Regions from separate parts of the Streptomyces sp. NRRL F-5755 genome, predicted to be linked through region 1. Evidence: riboswitches for the same ligand, from Rfam matches in the RefSeq annotation. Region 1 holds a riboswitch; each other region holds the start of a gene.
What was found. Region 1 has a riboswitch for cobalamin ahead of ADK86_RS18945 (ribonucleoside-diphosphate reductase subunit alpha). Riboswitches for the same ligand answer to the same signal wherever they lie in the genome.
Positions count from the first base shown of each region.

Region 2: it holds a riboswitch for cobalamin, as region 1 does, so the genes downstream of both, ADK86_RS36190 (cobalamin biosynthesis protein) here and ADK86_RS18945 (ribonucleoside-diphosphate reductase subunit alpha) in region 1, are expected to answer to the same signal.
Region 3: it holds a riboswitch for cobalamin, as region 1 does, so the genes downstream of both, ADK86_RS12770 (CoA-acylating methylmalonate-semialdehyde dehydrogenase) here and ADK86_RS18945 (ribonucleoside-diphosphate reductase subunit alpha) in region 1, are expected to answer to the same signal.
Region 4: it holds a riboswitch for cobalamin, as region 1 does, so the genes downstream of both, ADK86_RS29225 (HoxN/HupN/NixA family nickel/cobalt transporter) here and ADK86_RS18945 (ribonucleoside-diphosphate reductase subunit alpha) in region 1, are expected to answer to the same signal.

Region 1 is NZ_LGCW01000230.1:12,072-17,756, forward strand. It holds gene ADK86_RS18930 (GNAT family N-acetyltransferase) at 1-293, shown strand, start outside; gene ADK86_RS18935 (TolB family protein) at 345-1,703, opposite strand; gene ADK86_RS18940 (TolB family protein) at 1,749-3,068, opposite strand; cobalamin riboswitch at 3,401-3,538, shown strand; gene ADK86_RS18945 (ribonucleoside-diphosphate reductase subunit alpha) at 3,698-5,685, shown strand, end outside.
Region 2 is NZ_LGCW01000309.1:7,731-13,415, forward strand. It holds gene ADK86_RS36180 (putative cobaltochelatase) at 1-755, opposite strand, end outside; gene ADK86_RS36185 (cobyric acid synthase) at 755-2,365, opposite strand; gene ADK86_RS36190 (cobalamin biosynthesis protein) at 2,424-3,395, opposite strand; cobalamin riboswitch at 3,523-3,671, opposite strand; gene ADK86_RS36195 (hypothetical protein) at 3,869-4,105, opposite strand; gene ADK86_RS36200 (inorganic phosphate transporter) at 4,152-5,519, opposite strand.
Region 3 is NZ_LGCW01000103.1:58,983-64,667, forward strand. It holds gene mmsB (3-hydroxyisobutyrate dehydrogenase) at 1-207, opposite strand, end outside; gene ADK86_RS12760 (enoyl-CoA hydratase/isomerase family protein) at 204-1,307, opposite strand; gene ADK86_RS12765 (acyl-CoA dehydrogenase family protein) at 1,304-2,512, opposite strand; gene ADK86_RS12770 (CoA-acylating methylmalonate-semialdehyde dehydrogenase) at 2,518-4,017, opposite strand; cobalamin riboswitch at 4,223-4,403, opposite strand; gene ADK86_RS12775 (short-chain fatty acyl-CoA regulator family protein) at 4,444-5,685, opposite strand, start outside.
Region 4 is NZ_LGCW01000284.1:113,023-118,707, reverse strand. It holds gene ADK86_RS29235 (DoxX family protein) at 1-369, shown strand, start outside; gene ADK86_RS29230 (VOC family protein) at 436-936, shown strand; gene ADK86_RS29225 (HoxN/HupN/NixA family nickel/cobalt transporter) at 1,068-2,321, opposite strand; cobalamin riboswitch at 2,319-2,532, opposite strand; gene ADK86_RS29220 (ABC transporter substrate-binding protein) at 2,736-3,842, shown strand; gene ADK86_RS29215 (FecCD family ABC transporter permease) at 3,842-5,062, shown strand; gene ADK86_RS29210 (ABC transporter ATP-binding protein) at 5,146-5,685, shown strand, end outside.

The DNA.
Region 1 (5,685 bases):
CCGGCAGTCCGTACGCCGAGATAGCCGGGCCCGACGAGGGCGAGTTCCGGATGCTGGCCGTCGTCCCCGCCGGCCGCGGGCGCGGCATCGGCGAGGCGCTGGTGCGCGCCTGCATGGACCGCGCCCGCTCCCTGGGCCTGCACCGCATGGTGCTCTCCGCCCTGCCGCACATAAAGAACGCCCACCGCGTGTATGAGCGCATCGGTTTCACGCGCATACCGGAGCGGGACTGGGAGCCCGTGCCGGACATCACGCTGCTGGCGTTCACCTGCGATCTCGACGAGGCGGCATAGCGGCGGCCGGGCCCGTGCGCCCGGCCCGGCACGCCCGGTCACGGCATCGGGTTACGGCAGCATTCGCCGCACGAACACATCCGTGACCCCATTCGTGTCCCCCGGAACCAGGTTCGCCGCGTCCGAGTCGAAGGCCGCGGTCAGGCCCGTGGCGTCGGTGGAGACGTTGGAGGACCAGCCCTGGTCGGGTGTGCTGTCGGCGGGGCGGCTGACGCGGTCGATGACGCCGGTGCGCATGTCGCGGACGAAGATGTCCGTCGCGTTGTTGGTGTCGTCCCGTACGAGGTCCGGCGCCGAGGACTGGAAGTACAGACGGCCGTTGTCGGCGGACAGTACGCCCAGGCCGGAGGAGCCGGTCTGCGGCTGCTTGCCGTCGTAGGTGTACGACATCTGCTCCGTCGTGCCCTTGAGAAGGTCCCGTACGAACAGGTCCGCCCGGCCGGTCGGGTGGCCGGGCACCACTTCCCCGTACTGGCTGGAGAAGACCGCGTAGCGGCCGTCGGGGCTGAGCGAGGCGTTCCAGGCGCCGACCGTCTCGCCGGTGGAGGAGAGGCTGCCCACGCCGGTGCGGCCGGTGTCCAGGTCGTGCACGTAGAACGGGTAGCTGTGCGGTCTGCGCAGATCGGCCCGGTCGCGGGCAGCCGCGGCCGGGTCCGGGCGCAGGTTGGCGGCCTTGGAGATGAAGCCGACCGTACGGCCGTCGTAGGTGATCACCGGGTTGGCGGAGGGGCCGTTGGCCTGCTCTCCGGTGGCGGTGACGCTCACCCGCTTGACCGTGCCCGTCTTCCGGTCGCGGACGAAGATGTCCTGGGCCTTGTTGGTGTCCCCGGGCACCAGGTCCTCACGGCTGGAGGCGAACGCCACGTACCGGCCGTTGGCGCTGATCACCGGCATCTGGGAGCCCTGCTTGCCCTGCGGGGGCCGCCCGTCGAGGGTGACGCTCTCGGTGCGCCCGGTCCTGCGGTCGTGCACGAAGATGTCGGTGGCGGCGTTGGTGTCGCCCGGCACGAGGTGGGCGGCGTCGGAGGCGAAGGCGACGTAGCGGCCGTCGGCGCTGATGGTGGGCGTGGACGACCAGGAGTCGGCCTGGGTGCCGTCGCTCGCGACGTTGACCCGTTCGACGGCGCCGGTGCGCAGGTCCTTCACGAAGATGTCCGGCTGCCCGTTGGTGTCGCCGGGCACCAGGTTCGTCGCGTCGGAGTCGAAGACGGCGAACCGGCCGTCGGCGCTGATCATCGAACCGGACGAGCCGCCGTTGCCCTGCGTGCCGTCGGCGGCGACGCTGGCCCGCTCGGTGCCGGACGGCGGCGCGGGCTGCGCGGCGGCCGTCGTTGCGGGCAGCAGCGCGGCGAGTGCGCACACCCCCGTGACGGCGGCGAGTCTTCGTACGGTGCTGCGGGTGGACCTCATGGCGGGTTCTCCTCCTGGTGGGTACGTGGATGCGTCGCCGTTGCGTCAGCGCGGGAGCCGGCGGACGAAGACATCGCCCGTCCCGTTCGTGTCACCGGGCACCAGTCCGTCGTCGCGCGAGTCGAAGACCGCGAGCCGGCCGGTGGCGTCGGGCACCGCGACGTTGGTCCAGGAGGACGACTGGCCGCCGTCCGCGGTGACGTTGATCCGCTCGACCCGCCCGGTGCGCAGGTCGCGGACGAAGGCGTCCACCTGGCCGTTGGTGTCGCCGGGCACCAGGTTCGTCGCCGTGGAGGTGAAGAAGAGCCGCCGGTTGTCCGCGCTGAGCCGCCCGTCGGAGGACCAGCCGTTGCCCTGCGCCCCGTCGTGCGCGCGGGACACCAGCCGGGTGGTGCCCTTCTCCAGGTCGCGGTCGAAGATGTCGTACGTGCCATTGGTGTCGCCCGGCACCACGTCGTCGGCAACCGAGGTGAAGACCGCGTGCCGGCCGTCGGGGCTGAGCCGCGGGAACGGCGACACGCCGACCACGGCGCCGGTCGAGCCGAGGCTCGCCACGCTCGTCCGGCCGGTGTCCAGGTCGTGGACGTACATGGGGTCCTGCGGCGGCGGGCGGCGGAAGCCGGGACCGGCGGGGGTGAGATTCGTCGCCTTGGAGGTGAACGCCACCCGGCGGCCGTCGGCGCTGATCGACGGGAAGCCGGAGGGGCCGTCGGGCTGGGTGCCGTCGCTCGCCACACTGACGCGTTGCGTCGTTTTCTTCTGCACATCGTGGACGAAGACGTCCAGGCGCTCGTTGGTGTCGCCGGGCACCAGGTCCGCGCGGTACGAGCCGAAGGCGAGGTGGCGGCCGCTGCCGCTGAGGGCGAAGTTCTGGACCCCGTAGCCGTACGGGGACGTGCCCGCGCCCGCGGTGGGGCTCGTGGTGCGGCCGGTCAGCCGGTCGTGGACGAACACGTCGCCCTCGCCGTTGGTGTCGCCGGGCACCAGGTTCGACGCCGAGGAGTAGAAGGCCACGTACCGCCCGTCGGCACTGATCTCGGGTGATCCGGACAGGGCGTTGCCGCTGGTGCCGTCACCGGCGACGCTGACCAGGTCGACCTTTCCCGTCCGTAAATCCTTGACGTAGACGTCCTGTTGGCCGTTGGCGTCGGCAGGTCCCAGATTGGTGGCTTCCGAGGTGAATGCCACGAACCGCCCGTTCGCGCTGAGCGTCGGACCGCCCGAGAAACCGTTTCCCTGCGTCCCGTCGGCAGCGACGCTGACCCGTTCGGTCGCCGGGGCGGCCGGCCGCGCGGCAGCGGCCGTCGCGGGCAGCCCCCCCGCCACGGCACACGCTCCGGCCAGCAGCCCCACGGTCCTGGCCACGCCACGCGCAGCACCGTTTCTTCGCATGTTTCCCCCCTCACATCACGTCCCCCACCCGCCCCGCCGGGCGACGGAGCAGACAAGGAGCCAATACGCTTCAGGAGTCCCGGTCAACGCATCAGGGACATTCCGCGCCACCAATACGCCCCCTGCATCAGCCCCCGTCCAGGAGGGCCGTCAGCCCCCGGCCGCAAGGCCCGCAACGGCTCCAGGAAGCCTTCGCAGGGGCGCCGCAGAGCCTCTGCGAACGACGCCGGAACGGCTGCCGAATACCACGGCTCGGGACAACCCCGTTACAACGCGACACAAGATATGGGGGTGGGTGCACGAGGCAGCACAAGATGTATGCTCGTGCTCGCTGTCGTCGCAGGGGAATCCGGTGCGAATCCGGAACTGTCCCGCAACGGTGTACGAAGTGCGGCAATCCGCACCCGTGAGTCCGAAGACCTGCCCGCAGTACGCCCGCGCCACCCCCGGCGCGGTCGTCGATACGTCCGGGCCTCGCGGGTTGGGCCGGTGGACGCTGCGCGGTGTGCCCGCGCGCCCCTCGCCGTGCCAGGGGTGCCGCACGCCCGTACGCGGCCGTCGCGCTCCTCCCCCGGCCCCCGCCGAGTGAGGGAGAGCAGCACGTGACCATCGCGCCAACGGAGCCCGCGTCAACCCAGCAGGTCGTGCAGCCCGCGAAGGACACGAAGCCCCGGCAGGACGCCGGCGGCCGGGCCGAGGACGGCCCCGGCGCCGCGCTGCTGCGCACGCTGACCGACCTCACCGCCGACCTGGACGCCACCGACCCCGGCAAGATCGCCGCCGCCGCGCTGCGCGGCCGCCACGCCGGCTCCGACGAGGCCGAACTGCGCTCGCTGGCCATGGAGGCCGCCGCCGGCCTGATCGGCGACGAGCCGCAGTACTCCAAGCTGGCCGCCCGCCTGCTGACCCGCGCCATCGCGGAGGAGGCGGCCGCGGAGGGGGCGACCGCCTTCTCCGCCTCCGTCGCCACCGGCCACCGCGAGGGCCTGATCGCCGACGACACGGCGGAGTTCGTACGGACCCACGCGGCGCGCCTGGACGCGCTGGTCGACCGGGCCCTGGCGGATGGCGCCGACGACCGGTTCGGCTACTTCGGCCTGCGCACCCTGCACTCCCGCTACCTGCTGCGCCACCCGATCTCCCGGCAGGTCATCGAGACCCCGCAGCACTTCCTGCTGCGCGTGGCCTGCGGCCTGGCCGAGGGCCACAGCGAGCGGGCCGTGGACGACGTCGCCGAGCTGTACCGGCTGACCAGCACGCTGTCGTACCTGCCGTCCTCCCCCACCCTCTTCAACTCCGGCACCCGGCACCCGCAGATGTCCTCCTGCTACCTGCTGGACTCCCCGCTGGACGAGCTGGACTCGATCTACGACCGCTACCACCAGGTCGCGCGCCTGTCCAAGCACGCCGGCGGCATCGGCCTGTCGTACTCCCGGGTGCGTGCCCGCGGCTCGCTGATCCGCGGCACCAACGGCCACTCCAACGGCATCGTGCCGTTCCTGCGCACCCTGGACGCCTCGGTCGCGGCCGTGAACCAGGGCGGCCGGCGCAAGGGCGCGGCCTGCGTCTACCTGGAGACCTGGCACGCGGACCTGGAGGAGTTCCTGGAGCTGCGCGACAACACGGGCGAGGACGCCCGGCGCACCCACAACCTGAACATCGCGCACTGGATCCCCGACGAGTTCATGCGCCGCGTCGAGGCCGACGCCGACTGGTCGCTGTTCTCCCCCAGCGACGTGCCGGAGCTGGTGGACCTGTACGGCGACGAGTTCGACGCGGCGTACCGCAAGGCGGAGGCCGCGGGCCTGGCCGTCAAGCAGGTCCCGGCGCGCATCCTGTACGCGCGGATGATGCGCACCCTCGCCCAGACCGGCAACGGCTGGATGACCTTCAAGGACGCCGCCAACCGCACCGCCAACCAGACCGCCGAGCCCGGCAAGGTGGTGCACTCCTCGAACCTGTGCACCGAGATCCTGGAGGTCACCGACGACGGTGAGACCGCGGTCTGCAACCTCGGCTCGGTCAACCTTGCCGCTCACCTGGGTGACAACGGCGAGATGGACTGGGAGCGGCTGGACGCCACGGTCCGTACGGCCGTGACCTTCCTGGACCGCGTGGTGGACATCAACTTCTACCCGACCGAGCAGGCCGGCGCCTCCAACTCGCGCTGGCGGCCGGTGGGGCTGGGCCTGATGGGCCTCCAGGACGTCTTCTTCCGGCTGCGGCTCGGCTTCGACTCGCCCGAGGCGCGGGAGCTGTCCACCCGTATCTCCGAGCGGATCATGCTGGCCGCCTACGAGGCGTCCGCCGACCTCGCCGAGCGGCACGGCCCGCACCCGGCCTGGTCCGCGACCCGTACGGCCCGCGGCGTGCTGCACCCCGACCACTACCCGAACGCCGAGCCGCGCTGGGCGGACCGGTGGGCGGCGCTGCGCACCCGTATCGCGGCGACCGGCATGCGCAACTCGCTGCTGCTGGCCATCGCGCCGACCGCGACCATCGCCTCGATCGCGGGCGTGTACGAGTGCATCGAGCCGCAGGTCTCCAACCTGTTCAAGCGCGAGACGCTGAGCGGCGAGTTCCTCCAGGT
Region 2 (5,685 bases), on a different contig from region 1:
TCCGGCAGCAGCGCCCGCGCGGCGGCGATCCGCTCCCGCAGCTCACCCTCCTCGGCGGCCCAGCGCGCGGCGAAGCCCTCCGGGTCCGCGTCGTAGGCCAGGCGGCGCCGTACGACCTCGACCCGCTGGTCCGGCTCGCGGGACGCGGCGACCTCCACGGTCAGACCGAAGCGGTCCAGCAACTGCGGGCGCAGTTCGCCCTCTTCGGGGTTCATGGTGCCGACGAGCAGGAAGCGCGCGGCGTGCCGTACGGAGACGCCTTCGCGCTCCACGTACGAGGCGCCCATGGCGGCGGCGTCCAACAGAAGGTCCACGAGGTGGTCGTGGAGCAGGTTGACCTCGTCCACGTACAGGATGCCGCGGTGCGCGTCCGCCAGCAGGCCCGGCTCGAACGCCTTCACGCCCTCCGACAGGGCCCGTTCGATGTCCAGCGCGCCGACGAGGCGGTCCTCGGACGCGCCGACCGGCAGCTCCACCATGCGGGCCGGGCGCTCCTCGGAGCCGCCCGCCTCGTGGGGGCCGTCCGGGCACGCGGGGTCCGGCGCGGCGGGGTGGCAGGAGAACCGGCAGCCGGTGACGACCGGGACGTCCGGCATCAGCGCCGTCAGGCCACGCACGATCGTGGACTTCGCGGTGCCCTTCTCGCCGCGGACCAGCACCCCGCCGATGGCCGGCGAGATGGCGTTGAGCAGCAGGCTCAGCCGCATGTCGGACATGCCGACGACCGCGGTGAACGGGTAAGGGACCGATGCCATTAAGGAGTACCCCCTTCGAGGGACGTGCGGTGTGCGGGCGGTGCGGCGGCCGCGCCGGGGGCGGCCGCGCCGGGGGCGGCCGGGGCGGGGGGCGGCGGCGGTATCGGCGGCGCCCCCGGCGGCACGAACGGCAGCCCGGCCGGGACGCCGTCCTCGATGAGCCGCAGCAGCGCGTCCGTGTCCGCGTGCTCCTCGATCAGGTCGCCCAGCTTGTCGAGCTGCTCCTCGCGCAGCGCGGCGAAGCTGGTGTCCGGCGCCGGGACGAACGCGCGGCCCGCGTCGGCGGCCACCCGCCGCAGGAACGCCCGCCGGAAACCGTCGCTCTCCAGGGAGCCGTGCCAGTGGGTGCCCCAGACGGCCCCGGACCGGCAGCCTTCCAGGAACGGCTCGCCGCCGTCGACCTCCGCCACGCCGTGGTGGATCTCGTACCCCTCGACCGGCTCGCCCAGCGCCTCGCCGGCCGGCCGGGCCAGCGTCTTCTCAGCCGCGAACCGTACGCGTACGGGCAGCAGCCCCAGCCCGTCCACGGTCCCGGCCTTCGACTCGACCTCGTCCTCGATGCGCTCGCCCAGCATCTGGAAGCCGCCGCAGATGCCGAGCACCGGGCGGCCCTCCGCGGCCCGCCGCCGCACCGCGTCCGCGATGCCGCGCTCGCGCAGCCACTGGAGGGCGCGGACGGTGCCGCGGGTGCCGGGCAGCACCACGAGGTCGGCGTCGGCCAGCTCCTCGGGGCGGTCCACGAAGCGCACCACGACGCCCGGTTCGGCGGCCAGCGCGTCCACGTCCGTGAAGTTCGACATCAGCGGTACGGCGGCCACCGCGACGCGCAGCACATCCGCGCCGTGCGGCGGCGCGACGACGCTCTCGCGGACCGCGCCGCGCAGCGACACCCTCAGGCCGTCCTCCTCGTCGATGCCGAGGCCGTGCGCGAACGGCAGCACCCCGAGGGTGGGCCGTCCGCTCAGCCCCTTCAGCATCTCCAGGCCGGGTTCCAGCAGCGTCACATCGCCGCGGAACTTGTTGACGAGATAGCCCGCGACCAGCGCCTGGTCCTCCCGGGACAGCAGCGCCGTGGTGCCGAAGAACGAGGCGAACACGCCGCCCCGGTCGATGTCGCCGACCACCACGACCGGGATCTGGGCAGCGCGCGCGATGCCCATGTTCACGATGTCGGTGCGCCGCAGGTTGATCTCCGCGGGGCTGCCGGCGCCCTCGCAGATCACCGCGTCATGCGTACGGCGCAGCTCCTGGAGGCAGTCCGTGACCGTACCGAGCAGCCGCTCCTGGCGCCCCGCGTGGTAGCCGCGCGCGCTCAGCTCGCCCACCGGCTTACCCATCAGCACGACCTGGCTGCTGCGGTCACTGCCCGGCTTGAGCAGTACGGGGTTCATCAGCGCGCTCGGCTCGACGCGCGCCGCCGCGGCCTGCATGGCCTGCGCCCGCCCGATCTCCGCGCCCTCGCGCGTCACGAACGAGTTCAGCGACATGTTCTGCGCCTTGAAGGGCGCCACCTTGACGCCCTTGCGGGCCAGCCAGCGGCAGATACCCGCCGTCACCACGCTCTTGCCCGCGTCGGACGTGGTGCCGGCCACCAGCAGCCCGCCGCCCAGCGGCGCCCCACCCGAACCGTTCACCTGGCACTCCTCGCCGTCCGTACGTTGCTGCTGCTCACTTGGACCTCCTGGCCGTACGGGACCGGCGTACCGCACCGGCCGCCAGACGGCCCGTGACCGTGGCCGCCAGCGCCAGCGCGCTCACCCGGCGCGACAGCCGTACGGCCCGGTCGATGTCCGCCACCGCGACGGGCCGCCCGGTGCCGCCGTTGAGCACCGGCCGGTGCTCGACCCGGCCGCCGTACGCCAGGGTGCCGCCCAGCCGTACGCCCAGCGCGCCCGCGAAAGCGGCCTCCACCGGGCCCGCGTTGGGGCTCGGGTGCGACGCGCCGTCCTGCTGCCAGGCGCGCCACGCGCCCCGCCGGTCCGGGCCGGACAGGACCGCCAGCGCGGCGGTCAGCCGCGAGCCGGGGAAGCCGGCCACGTCGTCGAGGCGGGCCGAGGCCCACCCGAAGCGGCGGTAGCGCGGTGATTTGTGGCCCACCATCGCGTCCAGCGTGTTGACGGCACGGAACGCCAGCAGCCCCGGCACGCCCGCGACCGCGCCCCACACCAGGGCGCCGACCACCGCGTCCGAGGTGTTCTCGGCGACGGACTCGACCACCGCGCGCGCCATCTGCTGCCCGTCCAGGGCCTGCGGGTCGCGCCCGCACAGGTGCGGCAGGCGCTCGCGCGCCACATCGAGGTCGCCCACGGCGAGCGCACCGCCGACGGCCCGCGCCTCGCGGCCCAGCGAGGTGCCGCCCAGGACGGCCCAGGTGGCGGCGGCGGTCAGTGCTACGGAGACGGCGGGGGAGCGGCGTACGGCACGGGTGAGGAGCGCGGCACCGGCGGCGGTTCCGCCCGCGCACAGTGCGGTGTGCAGGGCCCCGCGTCCGCGGTCGTCGCGCCACAGGCGGCGCTCCACGGCCGCCGCGGCCCGCCCGAAGGCGGCCACCGGGTGGCCGCGCCGGGGATCGCCCACGACCAGGTCGCCGAGGAAACCCAGGGCCGCGCCGCACGCGTAGCCGGCGTGTTCGGCACGCATCGGATCAGACCGCCGTCGCGCCTCGGAGGGGCAGCGGGGTACGTCCAGCAGGTCTCGAACTGCGGCCGGGCATGGCGGTAGGTCCTCACTCAGGGTCCGCGCCCTGGTTCGACGGGTACGGCGACGAGAGTCTCCTGGCTCCCCGGATCGGCGCTTCCCCCGGCCTTCCAGTCCGTACGGAACCCGCGTCCCGGACGCGGACCGTGGCCCTTGATGGAGGAGCGCTCCCCGGTGACAGTGGCGGGACCGCGCCGGATTCTCACCGGACTTCCTCATCTGTCGCCGATTGGCTCCGGCAGTCCACCACGCTCCGCGAAGCCCGTCAACTCGCGCTTGACCTGCGGCGCGGGGCCCCGCTCACGGCTGTGTCCAAGGCCACAGGGCCCGGTGCCCGGCATACGGCGACGGGGCGTCCGGTGACCGCGGCACCCGCCGCGGTCACCGGACGCCCCGGGGCGCCGTGCCGGTGCCGGTCAGGCGGCGACGATCAGGTAGATGCCGTACGCCACGGCCGCCGCGCACAGCGCGAAGCAGGCGTACGCACCGGTCCGCGCCGCCCCGCCGGGACCGTCGGCGGCCACCGCCTCGCCCTCCTGGCGCGGCTTGCGGGACGTACCGACGATGCCGAGGGTGAACAGGCCCACGATGCCGACCGTCACGACCAGCGTGACGCCGAAGACCTGGCCGAGCGCTGCCCAGTCGATGCTCATTGCGTTCTCGTTCCTTCGTGGAAGCCGGGGGAGGCGTACGTCGGGGTCAGCCGGCGGCCGAGCCGGCCTTGGCGCGGCGCTTGGTCCCGTGCGTCTCGTGCGGGTGGGCGGCCACCGGATCGGCGGTCACCGGGTCGGCGATCACCGGGGCCGCGCCGACCGGGTCGGCGAGCGGCGCGTCGGCCATCGCGGGCGCCGGGACCGTGGCCTCGACAGCCTCGGCCGCCGCGGGGACGGACCCGACCGGGCCGGCGGGCGGCGGCGAGACGGCCTGCAGGGCGGCGGTGACGACGCCCGCGGGCTCCGCGGCCGGACCCTCGTTGACGTTGGTGTGGTCCACCGGCTTGCGCCGGGAGGCCGCCCAGATCGCGCCGCAGACGGCGAGCGCGAGGACCGCGACGGCCGCGATGCCCCAGTCGCCCTGGTCCGCCAGCAGCGCGGCGCCCGCCGCGACCAGGCCGGCGGCCGGCAGCGTCAGGCCCCAGGCGACGACCATCCGGCCCGCCGTGGACCAGCGCACCACGCCGCCCTTGCGGCCCAGCCCGGAGCCCATGACGGAGCCGGAGCAGACCTGGGTGGTGGAGAGCGCGAAGCCGAGGTGGGAGGAGGCCAGGATGGTGGCCGCGGCGCCGGTCTGGGCGGCGAAGCCCTGCGGCGGCTGGATGTCGGTGATGCCCTTGCCCATGGTGCGGATGATCCGCCAGCCGCCCAGGTAGGTGCCGAGCGCGATGGCCAGGCCGGCCGAGGCGATGACCCACAGCGGCGGGTCGGCGTGCGGCGCCACGACGCCGCCGGTGATCAGCGCGAGGGTGATCACGCCCATCGTCTTCTGGGCGTCGTTGGTGCCGTGGGCGAGGGAGACCAGGGCGGCGGAGGCGATCTGCCCGGCGCGGTAGCCCTTGGCGGTGTCCTCCTCGGCGCGGTCGCGGGCCAGCCGGTACGTCAGCCGGGTCGCGGCCATCGAGGCCAGGCCGGCCACGATCGGCGCGGCGACGGCCGGGATGAGGACCTTCATGACCACGGCGCCGCCGTGCACGCCGCTCGCGCCGACGGACACCAGGGTCGCGCCGATCAGACCGCCGAAGAGGGCGTGCGAGGAGCTGGAGGGGAGCCCGGCGAGCCAGGTGACGAGGTTCCAGACGATGGCGCCGACCAGTCCGGCGAAGATCACTTCTGGTCTGATGCCGGCGGTCTCGTCGATGATGCCGCCGGAGATGGTCTTGGCGACCTCCACGGACAGGAACGCGCCGAGCAGGTTGAGGGCCGCCGACATCGCCACCGCTGCCTTGGGCTTGAGCGCCCCGGTGGAAATGGTGGTGGCCATGGCGTTGGCCGTGTCGTGGAAGCCGTTCGTAAAGTCGAACACCAAGGCCGTGACGATCACGATCCCGATGAGAAGCGTGATGTGTTCCATTCACCCAGGCAATCAGTTCGATGGTCAGTAACGCTCGGGACCGTACGGACGACGGGTGAACGGAAGGTGAACTGGGCCGGGCGCCGCGGTGACGCCCCCGCAGGGGTAGCGCGGAGGCGCCCGGGACGTCACGCGGGCCCCGTACGTATCAGCACGGGAGCCCCGC
Region 3 (5,685 bases), on a different contig from region 1:
CACCACGTCCGCGTCCGCCGCGGCCGCGGTCGCCGACGGGGCGGGCCCGACACCGGCCTCGGCAGCCGCCGCCAGCGTCTCCGGTACGAGGTCGAAACCGGTCACCCGGTGACCGGCCTCGACCAGGTTGGCCGCCATCGGCCCGCCCATGTTGCCGAGTCCGATGAACCCGACCGTGCCGGTCCCGTTGTCCGCCGATGCGCTCACCACGGCACCTCCTGTGTACCGGCACCGTCGGCGAGCCCCAGCTCGTCGTCGCCGAGCGGTGCGAAGAACCGGGCCACGTCCTCGTCCGTGACCTCGGCGAGGGTGGCGGGGGACCAGCGCGGCGTACGGTCCTTGTCGATCACCTGGGCGCGGATGCCCTCGACCAGGTCCGGTGCGGACAGCGCCGCGCACGAGACGCGGTACTCCTGGTCCAGGACGCGTTCCAGCGGCCCCAGGTCACGGGCCCGGCGCAGCGCGGCCAGGGTCACCTTCAGCGCGGTGGGGGACTTGGCGAGGATCGTCTCGGCGGCCTCCTTGGCCTCCGGGACGCCGCTGCCGAGCAGCCGGTCCACGATCTCCTCGACGGTGCCGGCCGCGTAGCAGTGGTCGATCCACTCCCGGTGGGCCGCCAGTTCGCCGCCCGGCGCGTCCTGTACGTAGCGGGGCAGCACCTCGGGCACCGGCGCGGCGGCGAGGTCCGCCACCAGCCGCGCCACCCGCTCCGACGGGACGAAGTGGTCGGCGAGCCCGCACAGCAGCGCGTCCCCGGCCCTGACCGGCGCGCCGGTCAGCGCCAGATGGGTGCCCAGTTCGCCGGGCGCCAGCCCCAGCAGATACGTACCGCCGACGTCAGGTACGAAGCCGATGCCGGTCTCGGGCATGGCGACCTTGGACCGTTCGGTGACGATCCGGACGCTGCCGTGCGCCGAGACGCCGACGCCGCCGCCCATCACGATGCCGTCCATGACGGCGACGTACGGCTTGGGATAGCGCGCGATACGGGCGTTGAGCCGGTACTCGTCACGCCAGAACGCCGCGGACGCCGCGCCGCCGCCGGACCGCGCGTCCTCGTGGATGGCGCGGATGTCCCCGCCCGCGCACAGCCCGCGCTCACCCGCGCCGCCGATCACCACGGTCTCCACCGCCGGGTCGTGCTCCCACCCGGCCAGCGCCGCGCCGATCCGGCGCACCATGGTGTGGTCGAGGGCGTTGAGGGCCTTGGGGCGGTTGAGGGTGAGGTACGCCGCGCGGCCTTCGGTCCGCAGGAGTACGCAGTCGCCGGGCGTCGCAGAGCCGTCGCGTACAGGGGTGCCGGTCATCGGGCGGCCCCCGTCCCGGTCTTGGTACGGCCGCCGCCGGCCCCCGCTCCGGTCAGCCCGCGGGCCACGATCAGGCGCATGATCTCGTTCGTCCCTTCCAGGATCCGATGGACACGAAGATCGCGGACGATCTTCTCCATGCCGTATTCACTCAGGTAGCCGTAGCCGCCGTGCAGTTGCAGCGCGCGGTCGGCGACGGAGTAGCCCGTGTCGGTGGCGAACCGCTTGGCCATCGCGCACAGCTGTGGCGCCTGCGGATCGCCCCGGTCCAGTGACTCGGCCGCCTGCCGCACCAGCGCGCGGGCGGCGGCCAGCTCCGTCGCCATGTCGGCGAGGCGGAATTGCAGCGCCTGTGCGTCCAGCAGCCGCCCGCCGAACGCCTCCCGGTCCGCGAGGTACGCCTGCGCCGCGTGCAGGGCGCTCTGCCCACCGCCGAGGGAGCAGGCGGCGATGCCGAGCCGGCCGCCGTTCAGGCCGCTCATCGCGATGCGGAAACCGTCGCCCTCCGCGCCGAGCCGCCGATCGGCGGGGACACGCACCTCGTCGAGGATCACCTGCCGGGTGGGCTGCGCGTTCCAGCCCATCTTCTTCTCGTTCGGGCCGAACGAGAGCCCCGGATCGTCCCGCTCGACGATGAACGCGGAGATGCCGCCCGGACCGTCCTCGCCGGTACGGGCCATCACCACGTACACCCGCGAGGTCCCGGCACCGGAGATGAACTGCTTGACGCCGGTGAGCACATAGTCGTCGCCGTCGCGCACCGCGCGGGTGCGCAGCGCCGCCGCGTCGGACCCGGCGCCCGGCTCGGTCAGGCAGTAGCTGCCCAGGTCCGCCATCGAACACAGGCCGGGCAGCAGGCGGGCGCGCTGCGCCTCGTCGCCGTACCGGTCGATCATCCAGGCGACCATGTTGTGGATGGACAGATAGCCCGCGATGGACGGGCAGGCGGTGGCCAGCACCTCGAAGACCAGCACGCCGTCCGCCCGGCTCAGCGCGGAGCCGCCGGACCGCTCCCGTACGTAGATCCCGCCGAGCCCCAGCGCGGCGGCCCTGCGCAGCACGTCCACGGGGAAGTGCTTGTCCTGGTCCCAGGCCACGGCGTGCGGCGCGATGTGCTCCTGCGCGAAGTCCAGCGTCGTCTCCACGATGGCGAGCTGGTCCGGGGTGAGGGATGCGGTCGTGGTGGCGGTGGTCATGACGCTCATCGCGCTCAGCCCATCGTCGGGATGGTGAAGCTCGCGCCTTCCTTGACCCCGGAGGGCCAGCGCGAGGTGACGGTCTTGGTGCGGGTGCAGAAGCGGATCGCGTCCGGGCCGTGCTGGTTCAGGTCGCCGAAGCCGGACCGCTTCCAGCCGCCGAAGGTGTGGTACGCGACCGGCACCGGGATCGGGACGTTGACGCCGACCATGCCGGTGTTCACCCGGCGGCCGAAGTCCCGTGCGGTGTCCCCGTCCCGGGTGAAGATCGCCACGCCGTTGCCGTACGGGTGCTCCGTGGGCAGCCGCACCGCCTCCTCGTAGTCCGCCGCCCGTACCACCGACAGCACCGGCCCGAAGATCTCCTCCTGATAGATGCGCACGTCCGGGGTGACCCGGTCGAAGAGCGAGGCGCCCGCGAAGAAGCCGTCCTCGTGGCCGGGCAGCGTGAAGCCCCGACCGTCCACGACCAGTTCGGCGCCCTCCGTGACGCCGAGGTCGACATACGCGCGCACCCGGTCCAGCGCGTCCCGGCCGACCAGCGGCCCGAAGTCGGCGTGCGGGTCGTCGCTGCGGCCGATGCGCAGCGTGCCGATCCGCTCCTTGAGCCGCGCCACCAGCGCCTCGGCCGTCTCCTCGCCCACCGGTACGGCGACCGAGACCGCCATGCAGCGCTCGCCCGCCGACCCGTACCCGGCGCCGACCAGCGCGTCCACCGCCTGGTCGAGGTCGGCGTCCGGCATCACGATCAGGTGGTTCTTGGCGCCGCCGAAGCACTGGGCGCGCTTGCCGTGCGCCGCGGCGGTCGCGTAGATGTGCGCGGCGACGGGCGTCGAGCCGACGAAGCCCAGCGCCTCGACGCGCGGGTCCTCCAGCAGCGTGTCCACCGACTCCTTGCCGCCGTGCACGACGTTGAGGACACCCGGCGGCAACCCCGCCTCCAGGAACAGTTCGGCCAGCCGCAGCGGCACCGACGGCGCCCGCTCGGACGGCTTGAGCACGAACGCGTTGCCGCAAGCGAGGGCCGGTGCGGCCTGCCACAGCGGGATCATCGCGGGGAAGTTGAACGGGGTGATCCCGGCGACCACACCGATGGGGCGGCGCAGCGAGTGCACATCGATGCCGGTCCCCGCGTTGTCGGTGAACTCGCCCTTGAGCAGGTGCGGGATACCGGCCGCGAACTCCACCACCTCCAGCCCGCGCTGAAGATCGCCGTGCGCGTCCGGGATCGTCTTGCCGTGCTCGCCCGACAGCAGCCGGGCCAGCGACTCCCGCTCGCCCTCGACCAGGCGCAGGAATTCGAGCAGCACCCGGGCGCGCCGCTGCGGGTTCCACTCGCCCCACTCCGGCTGTGCCGCCGCCGCGTCGGCGATCGCGGCCGTCGTCTCGTCCCGGTCCGCGAGCGGGACGCGGGCCTGCACGGTGCCGGTGTTGGGGTCGTACACATCGCCGTATGCACCCGATGTTCCCGGTGTGTGCTTGCCGCCGATGAAATGGGTCAGTTCTCGGACCATGGGAGCCTGCTCTCGTCAGGTGAGACCCGGGGATGGCACGGCCGGGCGCGCGAGCGGCGCGGAGGGCGCGCGGCACGCGGCGGGGCCGTGGGACGCGAAAGGCGTGGAACCGTCAGTCCGCGGGCGGTGCCGCGGGCCGGGCCGGATCACCTGGGCCGTGGGTACGCACCGGTGCCATGCGTGTCTGCTCCATCCTCGTGGACAACACGGAAGAAACACCCGCGGCCGGTATCCTGGCTTCCGGATCACCGCGCGCCGCCCGCCTTCCCGACGCGTTCGCGTCAGTGGCGTCCTGCTCGGCGGCGCACTCCCCGGTCACAGTGGCGGGACCGCGCCGGTTTCGCACCGGCTTCCCTGCACCGCGGGCCGTGCTCACGAACATATAGTTGGACGCCCTAGTAAGTCCAGAGCGGCCGGCCGCCGGCCTCAGTCCCCCCGCACCGGATACGGCACGAACGTGCTGCGGTTCTCGTCGATGACCAGTGCCCGGCCGAGCGGCGGCACGGACCGCTGCGGGCACTCCAGCCGTTCGCAGACCCGGCAGCCCATGCCGATCGGCGTGGCCGCCGCGGCGTTGTCCAGGTCCAGCCCGTCGGAGTAGACGAGCCGCGACGCGTGCCGGATCTCGCAGCCCAGGCCGATGGCGAAGGTCTTGCCCGGATCGCCCCAGCCGCCGCGGTGCCGGGTGACCGTACGCGCCGTCCACAGATAGCGGCGGCCGTCCGGCATCGCCGCGATCTGCACATGGATGCGGCTGGGCGCGGTGAACGCCTCGTAGACGTTCCACAGCGGGCACGTGCCGCCCGCCCGCGAGAAGTGGAAGCCGGTCGCGGACTGTCGCTTGGACATGTTGCCCGCCCGGTCGACCCGTACGAACGAGAACGGCACCCCGCGCCGGCGCGGCCGCTGCAAGGTGCTCAGCCGGTGGCACACCGTCTCGTAGCCGAGGCCGAAGCGGTCGGTCAGCCGCTCGATGTCGTACCGCAGTTCCTCCGCCGCGGCGTGGAACGGCCCGTACGGCAGCACCAGCGCCGCCGCGAAGTAGTTGGCCACGCCGATCCGGGCCAGCGACCAGGTGGCCGACCCCTCCTCGAAGTCCTCCGAGGCGGGCCGCGACAGCTCGTCACCGGCCTCCAGCAGGGCCAGCTGGGTCGCCATGCGGAAGGCCCGCTGGCCGGGGCGCAGCCCCGCCGACAGGCGCAGCACCCGGGCGGCCGGGTCGTAGTGGTGCAGCGGCCCGTCGGGGGTGTCGAGGATGCGTACGCCGTGCCGCTCGGTGAGCCGGGCGGCCAGCGCGCGCCCCACCTCGCCGGGGCGGATGCCCAGTTCGGCGGCGAGCGCCTCGGCGGCGGTATCCGCTTCGTGCAGATAGTTCTGCCGCCGGTAGAAGAACTCGCGGATCTCCTCGTGCGGCGACAGCGGCGCGGCCGGGTCGGCAGTCCCGTCCCGCCCCTCCGCCACCTCCGCCAGCCGCTCGGTCAGCGCCCGGTTGCGCCGCCCCAGATCCAGCAGGACGGAGGCCACGGCGGGCTGCCGCGAGGCGAGTTCGGACAGCTCGGCGGGGGAGACCTGGGCGGCGGCCAGCTCGTCGGCCAGCGCCTCGCGCAGGTCCGCCAGCACGCGGCTGGTGTCCCGCTCGGCGAAGAACCCCGGGTCCACCCCGAACGC
Region 4 (5,685 bases), on a different contig from region 1:
GGTCAGTTCTTCACGGCCAGCGGCTACCCGTCCGGCAAGGCCATGGCCGTCGTGGCCGGTCTCAGCGAGACGCTGGGCGGCCTCGGGCTGGTGCTCGGGCTGCTGACGCCGCTGGCGGGGGCGGCGCTCGTCGGGACGATGGTGAACGCGCTGGGGGTGAAGTGGGGCGGCGGGTTCTTCGCGCCCGAGGGCGTCGAGTACGAGCTGCTGCTCACCGCGGGCGCGGCGGCGCTCACGCTGACCGGCCCCGGCCGGTACGCGGTCGACCGGCTGCTGCCGGTCCTGCGCGCGCACCGGCTGGCGTACGGCGTGGCCGCCCTGGTGCTCGGTGTGGTCGTGGCGGTCGTGTTCCTGCTGATCCGCAAGTGAGCGGCGCAGGGCGGGGGCGGGCAGGTCGGGAAGTTGTCGGTGAGCAGCGGAAGGTGAGGGATTGACGTGGCGGTACGGCGGTTGAATCACGCGGTGCTCTACGTACGGGATGTGGCGCGCGCCGTGGCCTTCTACAGCGAGACGCTGGGGTTCCGGGTGGATACGGAGATTCCGGGGCGGGCCGCGTTCCTCAGTGCGGAGGGAACGGCCAACGATCATGATCTCGGGCTGTTCGCGGTGGGGGCCGCGGCCCCCGGGCCCGAGCACGGCCGGGTGGGGCTCTACCACTTGGCGTGGGAGGTCGGGACCCTCGGCGAGCTGGCGGACGTGGCGGCGGAGCTGGCGGAGCGGGGTGCGCTGGTCGGCGCCACCGATCACCTGGTGTCCAAGTCGGTGTACGCGAAGGACCCGGACGGCAACGAGTTCGAGGTGATGTGGCGGGTGCCGCGCGAGGACTGGCCGGGGCCGGACGAACCGGACCGGCTCCGCCCGCTCGACCTCGAAGCGGAGCTGGCGCGCTGGGGGCGGGACCTCAAGACGGGGGCGGCGGCCGGGTCGGCCACCTGAGGGGAGGGAGGGGCAGAGGGTGAGGGGCAGGGGCGTATCGCGTACCGTCTGGCCAGCTTCGTAGCACGTTGGCTCACCCCGGTCCCGTCAGGCCGCCTCCCCGACCTCTGCCAGCCGCCCCCCAGCCTCTGTCAGCCGCCCTCCCCGACCCCGGCCTCCGCTCCCGAAGTCCGCGCCGACCAGCGCTTCTCCACCCCGGCCAAGCGCCAGTAGGCCAGGGCCGCCGCCCAGACGACCACGAACAGGCCGACGATGATGAAGCCGACGTTGTCCAGGTCGATGGACGAGATCCAGCCGGTGACGCCGTCCTTCAGGTCCAGCTTGTCGTGCAGGACGGTGACCAGCTCGATGGTGCCGATGAAGAACGCGACGGCGATCGACAGGCCGGTGATCGTGAGGTTGTAGTAGACCTTGCGTACCGGGTTCGAGAACGCCCACTGGTACGCGAAGTTCATGAACGTGCCGTCCAGGGTGTCGAACAGGCTCATTCCGGCCGCGAACAGCAGCGGCAGCACCAGGATCGCGTACCAGGGCAGACCGGCCGCCGCGCCGCTGCCCGCCATCACCATCAGCGTCACCTCGGTCGCGGTGTCGAAGCCGAGGCCGAAGAGCAGGCCGAGCGGGTACATCTGGCCGGGCCGGGTGATGGAGCGGGTGAAGCGGCCCAGTATGCGGTTCATGAAGCCGCGCGAGTCGAGGTGCTGCTCCAGCTCCGTCTCGTCGTACCGGCCCTGTCGCATGGCGCGGAACACTCGCCAGATGCCCGCCAGCGCGACGAGGTTGAGCGCGGCGATGAGGTACAGGAAACCGCCGGAGACCGTGGTGCCCACGGTGCCGAGCACCTGGTGGGTGCGCGATTCGTCGTCCAGCAGGGTGCCCGCGAGCTGCGCGCCGCCGGCGACCAGCGCCGCCATGGCGACGACCACGCTGGAGTGTCCGAGCGCGAACCAGAAGCCCACGGAGACCGGCCGCTTGCCGTCGGCCATCAGTTTGCGGGTGGTGTTGTCGATGGCGGCGATGTGGTCCGCGTCGAAGGCGTGCCGCATGCCGAGGGTGTACGCGGTCAGGCCGAGGCCGACGCCGAAGACCTGCGAGCCCACCGCGTAGTGGTGCGGTACGACCAGCAGGAAGAGCACGCCGAAGGCGACGATGTGCAGCCCGGCGATGACCGCTATCAGTCCCGCGGTCCGCACGGTGTCCTGCCGCCGCCAGCGGAAGTCGGGCAGGGGGGAGGCGGGGCCATCGGGGGAGCCGCCGCGGGAGCCGTCGGGGGCAGCTGAGGGCGACGCGGCTGAAGCGGGGGAAGGGGAGGAAGGGGAAGAAGAGTAGGGGGGATCTGTGGACAGGGGCATCCGGTGGTCACGCTCCAGCACCTCGTGGATCAGTTCGTGAGATGCCGTGGCCGGTCTCCTGGCTGACGGGTGTGCGCGCCCGCCCCGGCCTTCCCGGCCGCGGGCTGCGGCCAGTGGCTCCGTACGGCGAAGGGCGCGTACGGGCAGGGGCGGGAACTTCCCGATCACAGTGGCGAGGGCCGCTCCGGCCTGGACCTTACGGTCGTCACCGGTCTTCCCGAACACCACGGCCCGGACACTCTAACGCCGTCGCTGCCGCCGGTCAGCGCGCCGGCCACCGGGCCACTGCCTCGGGAACCCGGGGCGCCGGTCGCTCGACTACCTGATCCGGGCCCGCGCCGGCGGGCCGTCGGACAGTCGAGAGGCAGGGAGAGCGGGCATATGCGTCCTCGTATCAATGGGCACGTGGTGGGTCCGGGACCGGGGTTGGGGGCGAAGGGCCGGACGGTGACGGCGGCGGTGACGGTGCTGGCGGTGGCCGCGCTGGCCGCGGGGTGCGGCAGCGCCGACGGGCGGGAGGCCGGGGCCTCGGGCAGCCGGGATGGCGAGGCGAGTGGCTTTCCGGTGACTGTGACCGATTGCGACGGGCGGAAGACGACGTTTTCCACGGCGCCGCGGAAAATCGTCACGAGCAATGCGGCGAGTCTGGAGATGCTGCTTCGGCTGGGTGTCGAGGACCGGATTGTCGGCACCGGTTTCCCGCCGGGCAAAGGCACGTTGCCGGGTGAACTCGACGCCCGGGCGCAGCGGGTGCCGGTCCTGGGCAAAACGGTGATTCCGAAGGAGAAGCTGCTCGGTTCCGGGGCCGATCTCTACATCGACACATTCGCTTCGATGGGCAACATGGGCGGGGCGGCGACCGGCCCGACCGAGACGGAATTCGCCGCGGCGGGCATCAAGCACGTCTATCTGGCCTCGACGGCATGCGCGCCGCGCAAGAAGGTGCCGCAGCGGGATCTGTCCGCGGTGGAGGGGGACATCCGGCGCCTCGGGCAGGTCACGGGCACGTCGCCGCGGGCGTTGCAGCTGGTGGCGGAGATGGAGAAGAAGGTTGCCGGGGTACGTAAGGCCATCGCGGACGTACCGGCGGATAAACGGCCCTCGTATTTCTTCTTCGATTTCGACGCGGGAACGAAGCAGCCCGTGGCCGTCTGCAACCGGCAGGTGGCGAACGCGGTGCTGACCGAGGCCGGGGCGCGGAACGTCTTTGCGGACTGCGCGGGGGATTTCCAGCGGGTCTCGTGGGAGGACGTGGTCGGCAAGGACCCGGACTGGATCCAGCTCGGTGTACGGAACCGGGGCAGCGCCGCGGCCAATGAGAAGGCGTTCGACGAGGCCGAGCAATTCCTCCGGACGTTCCCGGCCACGGCGGGCCTGCGCGCGGTGAAGGAAGGGAAATTCCTGCGCATCGGCTCGGAGCGGACGACCATCGCGGGGGTCGGCAACGCCGATACGGTACGGCGGATCGCGGCGACGCTGTATCCGGACCGGCTGGGCGGCGTGGAGGGCACGGAGGGCACGGATGGCCTGGCTGCCGGCGGGGCGGGCCGCTGATGAGGCGGTTGGTTGCGGGGCGGGCCCGTACGGATGCGGGGCCGGCCGGTACGGGCGCGGGGCCCGCTCGTACGGACGCGAGCCCCGCCGGTACGGCCCCAGGCCCCACCGATAAGCCCCCGGGCCCCACCCGTACGCCCCCAAGCCCCGCCCACACGCTCTGGATCGCCGTCGGGCTCCTCCTCGCCCTGTTCGTCGCGCTGACCGCCGCCGTTTCGCTCGGTGCCACCGACATCGCTCCGGGCGAGGTGTGGTCGGTGGTGTTCCGGCGGCTGGGCGGGGAGCCGCCGCGGCCCGGTACGGACGATCTGATCGTCTGGCAGCTGCGGGTGCCCAGGGCGCTGCTCGCCGCGCTGGTCGGCGCGGGGCTCGGGCTCGTCGGTACGGCCACCCAGGCGCTGGTGCGCAACCCGCTCGCCGACCCGTACCTGCTGGGCATCTCCAACGGCGCCTCGCTCGGCGCGGTGGCCGCGATCGTGCTGGGCGCGGGGGTCATGGCCGGGATGGACGGAGTGTTCGGAGCAGGGGGAGCGGGAGGGGCGTTCGGGCTGGGCGGGGGCTTGGGCCTGTCCCTGGCCGCCTTCGCCGGGGCGCTCACCGCGTTCGCGCTGGTCTGGACGCTGGCGCGGCGCGGTGGCGGTTTCGCGCCGCTGCGGTTGGTGCTCGCGGGCGTCGGTATCGGGCAGTTCCTGGCGGGGTTCACCAGCTACCTGGTCCTCCAGGCCGGGGACGAACAGCAGACGCGCGGCGTGCTGTTCTGGCTGATGGGCAGCCTCGGCGGCGCCACGTGGGGCACGCTCGCCCTGCCGGTGCTCGCCGTGCCCGCCGGGCTGCTGGCCCTCCAGGCACGTGCCCGCGCGCTCAACGCGCTGACCATGGGGGACGAGACGGCGGCGAGCGTGGGCGTGGACGTCGTCCGGCTGCGCCGGCTGCTGTTCGTGGTGACCAGCCTGCTGACCGGCGTACTGGTCGCGGTGTCCGGGGCCATCGCCTTCGTGGGCCTGATGGTGCCGCACCTGTGCCGGCTGATCGTCGGGGGCGACCACCGACGGCTGTTGCCGCTGGCCGCGCTCACCGGGGCGCTGCTGCTGGTGGTGGTCGACATCGTGTGCCGTACCGCCATGGACGGCCAGGAGTTGCCGGTGGGGGTGGTGACGGCGCTGATCGGTGCGCCGGTGCTGCTCTATGTGCTGGACCGGCGGTTGGGAGTGGGGGCATGAGCCGGAAGAGCATGACGGAAGCGGACGTGGATGTGGATACGGGTGGCCGTATCGGCGACCAACACCCCCGCCCCGCCCCCGGCCTGCGTATCGACATCGAGGACCTGCGCGTGTCCTACGCGGGCCGGTGCGTGGTGGCCGGTGTACATCTGATGGCCGCGCCGGGGGAGATCGCGGGAGTGATCGGACCGAACGGGAGCGGCAAGTCCACGGTGCTGCGTACCGTCTACCGGCACCTGCGGCCGGATGCGGGCCGGGTGCTGCTGGCCGGGGAGGACATCCGGTCCATGCCGCCGACGCGTACCGCCCGGCACATCGCCGCCCTGCCCCAGGAACGCGGCGGCGACTTCGAACTCACCGTCCACGAGGTGGTGGCGATGGGCCGCACCCCGTACAAGCGGGCGTTCGCGGGTGACGACCGCGCCGACCGGGAGGCGGTGGCCCGCGCCCTGGCCGAGGTGGGACTGGCCGGGTACGGCGGGCGGCGGTTCTCGGCGCTGTCCGGCGGCGAGCGGCAGCGGGCGCTGCTGGCCCGCGCGTTCGCCCAGGCCCCGGACGTGCTCGTACTGGACGAGCCGACGAACCACCTGGACGTACGGCACCAGGTCGAGCTGCTGGCCCTG